Regions from separate parts of the Fictibacillus halophilus genome, predicted to be linked through region 3. Evidence: riboswitches for the same ligand, from Rfam matches in the RefSeq annotation. Region 3 holds a riboswitch; each other region holds the start of a gene.
The links. A riboswitch is a leader RNA that binds a small molecule or an ion and turns the genes downstream of it on or off. The one in region 3 is predicted to bind S-adenosylmethionine.
Positions count from the first base shown of each region.

Region 1 (3,115 bases), 100 kb from region 3:
TTCTTCTCTTTGTCACCTTCACGCACTGTGATGATATTTGCGAATGGTGATTCAGATCCTTCCAAGGCGATTGAATCTTTCTTAGGGTTCAAATCTGCATCGATTGCGAAGTTAGTGTTGATAACAATCGCATCGCCTTCATCGTTTTCATATGCCTTTGTTAATAGTCCTGGATCGATGTCTGCCACAAACTCTAGTTTTCTCGGATTTTCTACAATATCACTTATTTGTGCTTCATAGCCTTTTCCTTCTTTTAGTTTGATTAGACCTTCTGCTTCAAAGATTGAAAGGATACGACCGTGCTCAGCAACTGAGTTACTTAAGATTACTTTCCCGCCATCTGGAATGTCTTTTAGTGATTTATGTCTCTTTGAATAAACACCCATCGGCTCGAGGTGAACCGCACCAGCATTTTCAAACTTGTATTTTGGGTTATCTTTTACTTGCTGTGTTAAATATGGAATGTGCTGAAAATAGTTTGCATCAATTTCTTTTTCATAAAGCGACTTGTTCGGTAAGATATAGTCTTGGAATTTTACTATTTCTAAATCAATTCCCTTTTCCTTCAAAAGCGGCTTCGCTTCTTCTAAAATTTCAGCATGCGGTACGTTAGATGCTCCCACTACAAGCTTTTCTGTTTTTTCTCCACCACTTGTCGATGAGCCACACGCAGCTAATACGAATACTGCCAAACTTGCGAGTAAAACTTGAACGATCCTTTTCATGTTTCGATCCCCTATCCCCTAATTTCTAAATTTTTCTTTGTTAAGAATTCTTATATAAAGTTTCGGCATGCAAAAAGCCTCCTGTGCTCATGAAAGAGACAGAAGGCTTCTCGAAAAAATCCGATTTTCCTCTCATCTCTCAGTGTGACCACTGTTAGATTTAGCACCGTTTTCACATTGATACTAAGTACAATGTAAATGGTTGCCGGGTTTCATAGGGCTAATTCCCTCCACCTGCTCTTAATAAGAGTATTCCTATCAAATTACTTTGTATTATTACAGATATCTCGATTAATGTCAAACACTTTTTTTCAAACTATTCTGAACCGAAGTAGTAACAAATTTTAATAACCAATCAGAAGTAGTAGTGATGAGCTGGTCAAAATGCCTGATAGAAGAATACGTATGATTTGCATCTTCTATAAGTATCATTTCACTGACACCTTCATTTCGCTTATTTGATTCTTCATAATAGTCCTTACAATAACTTGAAGAAATAACTTGATCACCTGTTCCATGAATGAACAGCGCGTTCCCACTAAACTGCTTGATGTCTTCTAATGGTGAATAAGCTTGAAGAGAAAGTAAAAATTCTTCCGTTATGGTATAACCTAAATGATCAATTACGGGATGCTCGCCGTTGTAGCCAACTATTTCTTTAATTTCTTCAAATGGATTTCCTACAGCAGACCATGTGATCACATTATTAATTCTTTCATCATCTGCTGCAGTGCATACCGCAACAGCACCGCCTAAACTATGACCGATTAGCGTTATTGCGTTTTGATCAATGTTAGGTAGTTTTCTTCCATATGAAATCACTTCCTTTGTCTGATCAATAAAACAAGCGAACTCATTTTCTCCATATTCCCCTTCACTCTCACCGCATCCAGCATAATCAAACCTCAATACAGCAAACCCAAGTTCAACGAGTGCCTGAGCTGTTTTAACAAACAGGCGGTCTACTCCAATCCGTGTACTCGTAAAACCGTGGCAAATAATGATTAACGGTAACTTCTTTTCACCTACTCCATTTTCATGAGGGAAATGAATGGTGTGAGCCAATTTTCTATCCTTCCACCATATACAATCCGATGTAACCATATTACCCACTCCTTTTCTATTTATTGAGATAGCTGTCATTGTAATTACCCATTGATATCAACACAAAAAAACCATGTTCAATTAGAGAACACGGTTTCATACATACAATCCGTTCGTTCTCTCATCTCTCAGCAAAAACTGCTGTTAGATTTAGCACCGTTTCGGTCAAAACAAAGTTTATGTTTCGCCGATGGTTGCCGGGCTTCATTGGGCTAAGTCCCTCCGCCTGCTCTTAATAAGAGTTAGATTATTAATTTAAGGATAATCATAGGCTACTTGCTAATTGATGTCAATGAAAATAACGAGTCCTAATCAGAATTCCCTACAGAATATTATTAAGTGACGAGGAAATGCTAAAAAAAATGTAATATTACATGACGGAATAAAGAACGGGTGATCTCAATGAGATTTTTTAAGAAAAAAAAACAACCAGAATCAAAATCCAACCATACAAAAGGTACATTGACATTCCCTGAACTAATGAAAAAGCTAACGGCTTCAGCTGACTTTTCTACTGTTAAGCAATCATCTCTCAGTACATTCTATATCTCGTACTATAAAACCCTTGTAAACCCTGAATTTGTACATCGTGATTTATTACCATATATAACAGAAAAACCTCTAAAAAGCTTAGATGATATTCAAAAGCATCTGCCGTTAGATGGAATGGTAAAAACGAATGAGATCCATGACATTGCTAACAAAGTGACAGAAGGCTATATTCTTATTCAAATGAATAAGGAAGATGCAGAAGGTTTGTTGGTTCCTAGTTTATCTACCGAAAACAGACAGATTTCAATCCCAGAAACTGAATTCAGCGTAGTAGGACCAAAAGAAGCATTTGTTGAATCACTCGATACGAATTTAAACCTTATTCGTAAAAGATTACCCATTCCTGAATTTACGGTTAAGGAAGTAAGAGTTGGCAAACTCTCAAAAACAAGGGTAGCGATCATTTATATCGAGGGAATTGCTGATGAAGAAAATGTGAACACGGCAATACAGCGTGTTAATGATATCGAATATGACCATGTTGTAGACAGTTCTTATATCAATCAAATGATATCTGACAATGAGAACTCTCCTTTCCCCCAGCTAATAGATACAGAGCGGCCAGACCGAGTAGCAAGTGTGTTATCCGAAGGTAAAGTAGCGATTATGGCTGACGGATCTCCACATGCGTTGACTGGTCCAACTACCATCGTAGAGTTCTTTTCGGCATTTGAGGATTATTTTTTGAATTGGATTCTCGCTTCCGTCTTTCGTTTGATCAGATTGATGGCTGT
Region 1 covers NZ_JAEACF010000001.1:1,495,788-1,498,902, forward strand. Annotated here, with positions in the region: gene I5J82_RS07745 (MetQ/NlpA family ABC transporter substrate-binding protein) at 1-725, opposite strand, end outside; SAM riboswitch class I at 855-975, opposite strand; gene I5J82_RS07750 (alpha/beta hydrolase) at 1,023-1,829, opposite strand; SAM riboswitch class I at 1,948-2,071, opposite strand; gene I5J82_RS07755 (spore germination protein) at 2,232-3,115, shown strand, end outside.
Region 1: another riboswitch for S-adenosylmethionine. It lies ahead of I5J82_RS07750 (alpha/beta hydrolase); the one in region 3 lies ahead of I5J82_RS07195 (bifunctional homocysteine S-methyltransferase/methylenetetrahydrofolate reductase).

Region 2 (3,115 bases), 1.9 Mb from region 3:
TTTTTTCTCTAGGTATGGCTTCACGCCTTTTTCAAGCATGTCGCTGTAAGGCACAGTTGCGCCGAGCGTGATCTTCTTACTTTCTGTTTCACCCGATGCGCCACACCCTGCTAGTAAACCTATCAATAAAGCTGCTGTGATGAATATATTCAATCGTTTCATATGTTTTCTCTCCTCACTCACTCTTTATTTACTTTCTGTTAACACCGGTCTGAATCTAGCTGCCGGATGATCGCTAGGCAGCAAAGGTTGTCCGGGTGTGAATAATTTTTCACGCAGGGTGCCCCTGTTGTACTCTTTTTTGTATAATCCTCTTTCTTGAAGAACGGGTACAACAAGCTCTACAAAAGCTTCTAAATCTCCTGGTGTTACTAGGTGATTTAGGTTGAAGCCGTCCACGCCAGACTCTTCAAACTGCTTTTGAATGCCATCCGCTACCTCTTCTGGATTGCCGACTATAAAGCTTTTGTCCGGTGATTCGAAGCGATTTAAAACCTCTCCCACTGTTAACGGTTTAGGAGCATCCGTAGTGAGCGTAGCGGCTTTATAATGTCCGCCTTCTGTTGATTTATTGTACGAGAATGGAAGGTCCGGATCTAACTCTTCATACTCAGCAATATCATAACCACTTGCTCCATATTGAGCTTTCGCTGCATCTGCACTCCAAACACTTGCATACGCTTTAAACTTTTCCTCCGCTTCTTGTGTCGTTCTTCCTACCACCACGTTTAAGAAAGAAAAGATCTTTATGTTTTCTGGATTTCGACCGTGTTTGATAGCGCGTTTACGAATATCATCCGCATAAAAGCGAATTCTCTCAGGCGTCGGGCCACCTACAAAAATACATTCAGCATGCTTTGCTGCAAAGTCTCGACCACGCTCAGACGTTCCCGCTTGGTAAATCACAGGTGTCCGCTGCAGAGAAGGCTCGCTTAAGTGAGGTCCTTCAACGCTGAAGTATTGCCCTTCATGATTGATCTCATGGACTTTTTCAGGATCCACCAGTTTATTGTTTTCAACATCTTCTACAACTGCCTCATCTTCCCAGCTGCTCTCCCAAAGCTTATACGAAACATCTAGGTATTCATCCGCGATGTTGTACCGTTCATCGTGCTTGATCATATTCTGCAGTCCAAAATTTCTCGCCGCGTTTGGCAGATAAGAAGTGACTACATTCCATGCGATTCGTCCATTTGTTAGGTGATCTAGCGTAGAAAAACGACGTGCGTTGCCAAACGGCTGTTCATACGTTGTGCTCACCGTCACAGCAAAAGACAGATTCTCTGTTACGCTAGCCATAGCCGACACGAGAAGTGCCGGATCGTTTAAAGGCACTTGAAGTCCGTCACGAATAGATGGAGCTTTGCTTTGTTTATAAACGTCGTAAACCCCTAACACATCTGCAAAGAATACAGCATCAAACTTGCCTCTTTCTAAAAGCTTCGCATACTCGATCCAATAGTTCAGATCCTTATAACTTCTATGTCTCTTGTTCTCCGGGTGCTTCCAAAGGCCATGAGAATTGTGCATGGCACTTGTCATCTCGAACGCATTTAACAAAATTTCTTTACTCAACATACATTCCTCCATATCCAATTTTTTGTACCCGCTCCAAGAGAAAATAAAAAACCTCTTCGGCAATGAGAAGAGGTTTGAAAATACGTGAAATAAACATACGTATATAGATCTCCTCTTATCTTTCAAGCTTTCGCCTGCTGGAATTGGCACAGTCCTAAAAATAGTTGTTGCCGAGGCTTCAAAGGGCCAGTCCCTCCACCTCTCTCGATAAGGAATCGAAAATATTCAATTTAGTAACGAAATATACAGGAATAAAAATAGCCTGTCAATGGAATTTAGAGAAATAAAATAATTTTCTTAACAATCAGTTTTTAGTTGACAGCGGTTTGCTTTATCCTCTATAGTGGTGACTAATAATTAAATAATAAATCTTATCAAGAGTCAGGGGAGGAACTGGTCCTACGATCCTGCAGCAACCGCTTTGTTAAAAGAAAGGTGCTAATTCCAGCAGATGTTTTTAGAATGTCTGATAGATGAGAGAGCGTGTAAGCATATGGAATCTGCGTCCTCTTTCGTCTTTGAAAGAGGGCTTTTTTGTGTTTGTTGTTATTAAAAGTAAGTACTTGAAAGCTGTTGATTTCCGTTTCAGGTGCTCGCTTTCCGCGGGGCAGGCGGTGAGCCACATTCGTTCGTTTCACTCTTAAGTGTCTCACCTGCCCACCTGTCCCGCAGGAGTCTCGCACCTTACACTCCAACCAACAAGTCACTGTAGTATAAAAACTATGTAAACAAAAATCACTACATGATAAAAAAATCAGGAGGGAACCATGAGCTTACCTTTGAGAAAAACCACTGAGATCAATCATTTTGAAGAAGCGATAAATACCGCTTTAGCACTGAAAGAAATTTTTAAGAATCGGGCAGGTGTTGTAGATCAAGAAGGCGTTTTTCCTTATGAGAACTTTCAAGATTTGAAGGATGCAGGCTTTCTTTCTCTTACCATTCCAAAAGAATATGGTGGTAAAGGGTTAAATCTGGTTGAGTTCTTAACGATTCAAGAGCATTTAGCTGAAGGGGATGCTCCTACTGCTCTTTCTCTTGGGTGGCATTTGGGTACTCTTTTAGAGGCGGCAGAAAACCGGCATTGGAATGGTAACTCGTTCGCTGATCTTACCCGGAAAATTGTTGAACAAAAAGCACTCATTAACCTGGCACAAACAGAGCGTGCGACGGGAAGTCCTTCTCGGGGCGGTATTCCTACTACAATTGCAGTCAAGAAAGCAGACGGATGGTTGATCAACGGAAGCAAAGCTTTTACTTCTATGGCAGAAGCCCTTGATTACTCAATCGTTACAGCTACCCTCTCAGAAACCAACCATAAAGGATTTTTCTTAGTGAATCATCGGGAAAAAGGAGTTTCTGTAAAAGAGACTTGGGATAGCATCTCGATGAGAGGGACAAAAAGCGATGACCTCCTTTTGAAAGACGTTTATGTACCCCAGGAGAACCTTCTCGTTGTTGAAGATGGGAAGAACATCGTTCCTAAAGGCTGGTATTTGCAAGTGCCAGCTGTATACCTTGGAATTGCAAGAGCCGC
Region 2 covers NZ_JAEACF010000001.1:3,302,814-3,305,928, forward strand. Annotated here, with positions in the region: gene I5J82_RS16840 (MetQ/NlpA family ABC transporter substrate-binding protein) at 1-162, opposite strand, end outside; gene I5J82_RS16845 (LLM class flavin-dependent oxidoreductase) at 187-1,575, opposite strand; SAM riboswitch class I at 1,691-1,792, opposite strand; SAM riboswitch class I at 1,947-2,058, shown strand; gene I5J82_RS16850 (acyl-CoA dehydrogenase family protein) at 2,346-3,115, shown strand, end outside.
Region 2: another riboswitch for S-adenosylmethionine. It lies ahead of I5J82_RS16845 (LLM class flavin-dependent oxidoreductase); the one in region 3 lies ahead of I5J82_RS07195 (bifunctional homocysteine S-methyltransferase/methylenetetrahydrofolate reductase).

Region 3 (3,115 bases):
AGGCATTGCTCTTTATCTGTCACGGTACAAGACTGAACAAAGGACGTATGGAAGCGGAAGAATTTGTGAGACTTTGTATGGCACAAGTTGAGGTGCCCATTAAAGAGATTTGTTTTTTAGAGCTTGCTGAACCCTCTATCACCCAAGGCTTTGAAACGTGTATACAAAAAGGAGCAACGAGTATCTCCGTTATTCCTGTGTTCTTACTAAGTGCTAATCATATAAAAATAGATATTCCAAAAGAACTTCACCACTTGCAGAATCAATATCCAGAAGTTGAAGTGATTTACGGGCGTCCATTCGGTGTACACAAAGCCATTTCGCATTTGTTGTGGGAGAAGATCACCAAAAGCGCAGTTAGTTTGAGAGAAAATACACATATTCTGCTTGTGGGCAGAGGCAGCACCGATCAAGATGTTAAGCGGGACCTAGAGACTATCGCGTCTAACGTTCAAAACCATTACGGAATTCCTAGTATACAAGCTTGTTTTCTAACCGGTTCAGAACCGAGCTTTGAAGAGGCTCTATGGAATAGTCGCGAGTTATTTGACCAAGTCATCGTTGTGCCTTATCTTCTATTTTCAGGGCTATTAATAAACGGGATGAAACAAACGACAATTCGTTATCAAAAACGAACCACACAAAACGTAACTCTTTGTGAGACGCTCGGCTACCACCCTATTCTTAAAGATGTTTTACTCACGCGTATCAATGAAACACTTGAAACAAAGAATTATGCATTTTCATAAAAAGCGAGGAATACTATGTATCCCATACATGTAAACTTGTCTGGTAAAACGGTGGTTGTAGCAGGCGGTGGAATAGTCGCGTATCGAAAAATTAAAGATTTATTGAATGAAGAAGCAAAAATTACTGTAATCAGTCCAACTGTAGTTAACGAGATTCAGCAATGGCATGCAGAAAAAAAGCTGACTTGGATTGAAGAAGAAGTGAAACGTGAAGATTTGGAGAAAGCATTTCTAATCATTGCGGCGACAAATTCCAAAGAGGTTAACTCTTGGATTGCAGAACAGGCAAATTCTAAACAGCTTGTGAATATAGCGGATCAACCGCACCTTGGCAATTTTATTGTTCCTAGTGTTGTAAAAAGAGGTAAACTCATACTCTCTGTTTCCACCTCTGGAGCTAGTCCAAGTCTATCAAAATCTATAAAAAAAGAGCTTCAGCAAAAATACAGTGAAGACTATGAAACGTATTTAGATTTTTTATTCCAATGCAGATCCATCATTAAGAAGGAATATACGGAAAAATATCGAAAAGACTTATTAACAAAGCTAACAGATCGGTCCTTTTTATATGATGTAGAAAAACAACGCTCGTATAAACAGGAATTAGTAAAGAAGATAGATCGGAAGTTAGTAAATGAACCCATAAATGAATAGACCCTTATCAAGAGAGGTAGAGGGAGCGGCCCTATGAAACCTCAGCAACCAGCAGCTATAAGCTGAAAAGGTGCTAATTCCTGCGAGTTCAATTGCTGAACTTGTAAAGATAAGAAGACCCCGACGCTTAAAAAAAGTCTTCTTTTATAGAAGGCTTTTTATTTTTATATAGGAGGCTATCATGAGTTTAATCACAGATTTAGAACAAAACAAGATACTGATCGGTGATGGTGCGATGGGAACACTTCTGTATTCGTATGGATCTGACTTTTGTTATGAAGAGTTAAATCTTTCTCAAGAAGAGCAGATCTATAACATCCACCGGGCTTATTTAGATGCAGGCGCGGATATCATTCAAACCAATACGTATGCAGCGAACTATTCGAAGCTAGAACGTTACGGACTTCAAGATCACGTAAAAGAGATCAATAAAGCCGCTGTTCAAATTGCTCGAAAAGCAGCTCAAAGTGAATATGTTGTAGGTACGATCGGTGGAATACGTGGCATAAAACCAAATAGCATCTCCCTTGATGAGATCAAGCGCAGTTTTCGTGAGCAGCTGTATTGTTTGTTGATGGAGAATGTAGACGGCATTCAATTAGAAACGTATTATGACCTGCAAGAACTAGAAACGGTTTTAGAGATTGCTAGAAAAGAAACGTCTCTTCCAATCATTGCTCAAGTGTCACTGCAGGAAGTAGGCTTTATGCAGGACCGGACGCCGATTTCAGATGCTTTGACCCGGCTTGAGAACTTAGGTGCTGATGTCGTGGGATTGAACTGTCGTCTTGGGCCATATCACATGCTGATGACGCTTGAGGAAGTTCCATTACCAAATCGGGCTTATCTTTCAGCGTTTCCTAATGCATCGCTTCCTTCTTATACAGATGGCCGTTTTAAGTATGAAGGGGACGCTGATTATTTTAAAGAATGTGCCCATTTGTTCAGGCAGCAAGGTGTTCGTCTATTAGGCGGATGCTGTGGTACGACTCCTGCTCATATTCGTGCCTTCTCAAGTGAACTTCAAAACTTAGAGCCTGTAACAGAAAAAGAAGTGAAGCAAAGAAAGCGAAAGATTGTCATTCAGTCTGCATCAAAACCTAAATACGTACCACTAAGTGAAGAAGTAAAGAAGAAGCAATCCATTATTGTAGAATTAGATCCACCACGTAAATTAGATACATCACGTTTTATGGAAGGAGCCAAGGCGTTAAAAGAAGCGGGAATCGACGCACTTACCCTCGCTGATAATTCGCTTGCTTCACCACGTGTTTGTAACTCTGCATTAGGATCGATTGTGCAGTCCCAACTTAATCTTCGCCCGCTCGTTCATATTACGTGCCGCGATAGAAATTTAATCGGCCTTCAGTCTCACTTGATGGGGCTTCACACGCATGGAATCCATGAAATACTTGCAGTTACCGGAGATCCCGCAAGCGTCGGAGACTTCCCAGGTGCGTCGTCTGTTTATGATGTCACGTCTTTCGAACTGATCAAGCTCATCAAACAGTTTAATGAAGGGTTATCACTTTCAGGTAAAGAGCTTGGAGAAAAAACATCCTTTACGGTAGGAGCGGCATTTAACCCTAACATCCGGTCCATCGATAAAGCGGTTGAGCGGTTGGAGAAAAAGATTGCTTATGGCGCAGATTACTTTATCAGTCAGCCTGTTTTTTCAGAGCAAAGACTTATTGAAACGTACGAGGCTACAA
Region 3 covers NZ_JAEACF010000001.1:1,391,803-1,394,917, reverse strand. Annotated here, with positions in the region: gene I5J82_RS07205 (sirohydrochlorin chelatase) at 1-749, shown strand, start outside; gene I5J82_RS07200 (NAD(P)-binding protein) at 765-1,403, shown strand; SAM riboswitch class I at 1,405-1,519, shown strand; gene I5J82_RS07195 (bifunctional homocysteine S-methyltransferase/methylenetetrahydrofolate reductase) at 1,585-3,115, shown strand, end outside.

Region 4 (3,115 bases), 1.1 Mb from region 3:
GGGATGCTGTGGTCGTACGTTTTCCGAAAACGGAGGCCTATGGAAGGAACGTTGAGTTTGATGAAGAAGCCATTCACTCAGAATATGCAGGGACTAGAGCATATTATGAGCTAGCTAATCAAGTTAAACCAGGAATCTGCCCTGCTTTTTTCAACTATCATGTAGAAAAAGACAGAACATTTACCGTTGAATCTTATGCGGGAAAGGCGATCAAGCTTGATCAACTAACGGCTGTAGAAGCGTTTCATATCGGAGCAGAACTTGGTGAGTTCTTTCGCAAGATGAATGCTGCACATCATGGCTTAAAAGGGTTCGGTTATCTCTCATGGAACGGAAAACATATTGAAGGGAAATACCACTCAGATGTTTCAGAATCTATGAAGAAAGAAAACACTGATTACATAAATGATTTTAAGAATTTTATAGATACGTATGAGGGGTCGATTTCTTCATCAGCTTTAGTTGATCTTCAAGCCTGCATGGAAGATAGAGAGATCGAAAATCATACGGTTGTACTTACTAATCAAGATACATCTCCAGAGAATATATTGCTGCATTCAGATGGTACTGTCTGTTTGATCGATCCTGTACCAATCTTATATAGCGGAGATTCGCTCGCGGGGAATTTTCTTAATAATTACCGTACCTTGTTCCCAACATTCTTTAATGCACCGCGTTATGCGCGACATGAATTTGATCGATTTGAAGACCGTTTGAAAAGAATAGCTGATGGATTTTTAGAAGGTTATTCTAATGGAGATCTAGCTATAAAGCGTCGAGTGAAACAAGAAGAGTTTATTCAACTTACTGATCTAACTGTTCTTCATTGGCATCTGCTTCAGACTGATGAATTAACCTCTGAACAGAAAATTCGTTACGGAGAAAGAGAAGCAATTGCCAATCGAATAACGGTACTTGTAAAAAAGATCGAAGAGTTTAAATGGTTGGATGAAAAAAGTGGAACAAAATTAGCATAACCGGCATAGCATGGGCATAATCTTAATTCAAAGCTGACAGTTGAACACTCATTCTATTGTATTACTTTTATGATTTTTCAAAAAACGGTTGACTTTTTAAAACATCTTACTCTATAATCCTATTCAAGAACAAAACAAACATCAGCACGTTAATGTGTTAAACATAATTTGAATATCTCTTATCCAGAGAGGCGGAGGGACTAGGCCCGATGAAGCCCGGCAACCAACAAACCACATTTGGTTTGGAAAGGTGCCAATTCCTACAGATCTTTTTTGATCTGAAAGATAAGAGGAGGACCAAAACCCTCTTCTTAGGAAGGGGGTTTTTCTTTTTTCCCCTTATCATACTTCACGTACAAACATCACTTAGTCACTTATTTCATTTTTAAAATCGAATATAGCAAAAGGGAAAAGCATTAATCTTTATCCCTAGTTTTCCTATAGATTTAATTTGGATAATAAGAAGGAGCGATTATAATGACAAAATCTTTTGATGGATACGATATTGAAACATTGCTATTACATGGGGGGCAAGCGCCTGACCCAACGACAGGATCACGAGCAGTACCTGTCTACCAGACTACTTCCTATGTTTTTTCTGATACAGATCATGCGCAAAGCCTTTTCGCACTCGACGAGCCAGGAAATATCTACAGTCGAATCGGAAATCCAACGGTTGATGTTTTCGAGAAAAGGGTTGCTCTTCTAGAAGATGGGGTTGCAGCTGTAGCTACTTCTTCTGGAATGTCAGCAATCGCGCTTGCCGTTTTAAACATCGCACATGCAGGAGATGAAATTATTGCAGCTACGAATCTATACGGAGGAACTTACAACCTATTTTCTACTACTCTTCCGAAATACGGAATTAACGTAAAGTTTGTAGATGCAGAGGATCCAGAGAATTTCAGAAAAGCGGTTACTCCAAACACGAAAGCATTTTTTGCTGAAACGATCGGTAACCCGAGTCTTAACGTATTAGATATTGAGGCAGTGGCAGATATTGCGCATGAGAACGGTGTACCTCTAATTATTGATAATACATTTGCAACGCCATATGTAACAAAACCGATAAGCTTTGGAGCGGACATCGTAATCCATTCAGCAACAAAGTGGATCGGCGGACATGGAACAGCCATTGGCGGTGTTGTGGTAGACGGAGGACGCTTTAATTGGAACTCAGAGAAATATCCAGGATTCACTGAGCCAGATAACAGCTATAACGGATTAAGATACGCAAATGACTTTGGAACGTTAGCTTTTGCGACTAAATTACGCGTACAGCTGTTAAGAGATTTTGGAGCATGCTTGAGTCCACACAATGCATTTCTTCTTTTACAAGGTTTAGAAACACTTCACTTACGAGTGGAAAAACATGCGAAAAACGCACAAGAAGTGGCTGAATATCTGGAAAAACATCCAGCGGTAGATTGGGTTTCATACCCTGGTCTTTCTTCGCACAGAAGTCATGAGCTTGCTAAAAAATATTTAAGCAATGGTTTTGGTTCGATCGTAAACTTTGGAATCAAGGGTGGGCGTGATGCAGGTCGTAAGGTCATCAACAACATTTCATTATGGTCACACGTTGCAAATGTTGGGGATGCAAAATCATTGATCATCCACCCTGCTTCTACCACTCATCAGCAGCTGAGCGGAGACGAATTAGTAGCAACTGGCGTAACAGAAGAACTTATTCGGTTATCGATTGGACTTGAATCCGTAAAAGATCTTACGAATGATCTTGATCGTGCGATACAAACGGCAACAGGGATCGGATCGGATAATACGGAGATCACGATTAATGATGAAGGTGTTATCCGCTGGGCATTGCAATCCTCACTATATAGAGCAGTAGAGAACGGTCAGGAAATTCAGCGTCCCAAAACACTAGCGATTGTTGGACTCAGTTCCAACCCAGCAAGACCTAGCCATAGATTAGCTAGAAAAATGCAGCGTCTTGGCTATAAAATCGTTCCTGTTAATCCAAGAGAAACGGAAGTACTTGATGAAAAAGCATATCCAGATTTAAAATCCATTCCGTTTCCGATTGATGTCGTTCAAGTATTTAGAAGTCCAGAAGCAGCGATTGAGCTTGCAAAAGAAGCAGCGATCACACAGCCAAAAGTGTTCTGGCTACAAGA
Region 4 covers NZ_JAEACF010000001.1:291,759-294,873, forward strand. Annotated here, with positions in the region: gene I5J82_RS01585 (hypothetical protein) at 1-977, shown strand, start outside; SAM riboswitch class I at 1,154-1,269, shown strand; gene I5J82_RS01590 (PLP-dependent aspartate aminotransferase family protein) at 1,455-3,115, shown strand, end outside.
Region 4: another riboswitch for S-adenosylmethionine. It lies ahead of I5J82_RS01590 (PLP-dependent aspartate aminotransferase family protein); the one in region 3 lies ahead of I5J82_RS07195 (bifunctional homocysteine S-methyltransferase/methylenetetrahydrofolate reductase).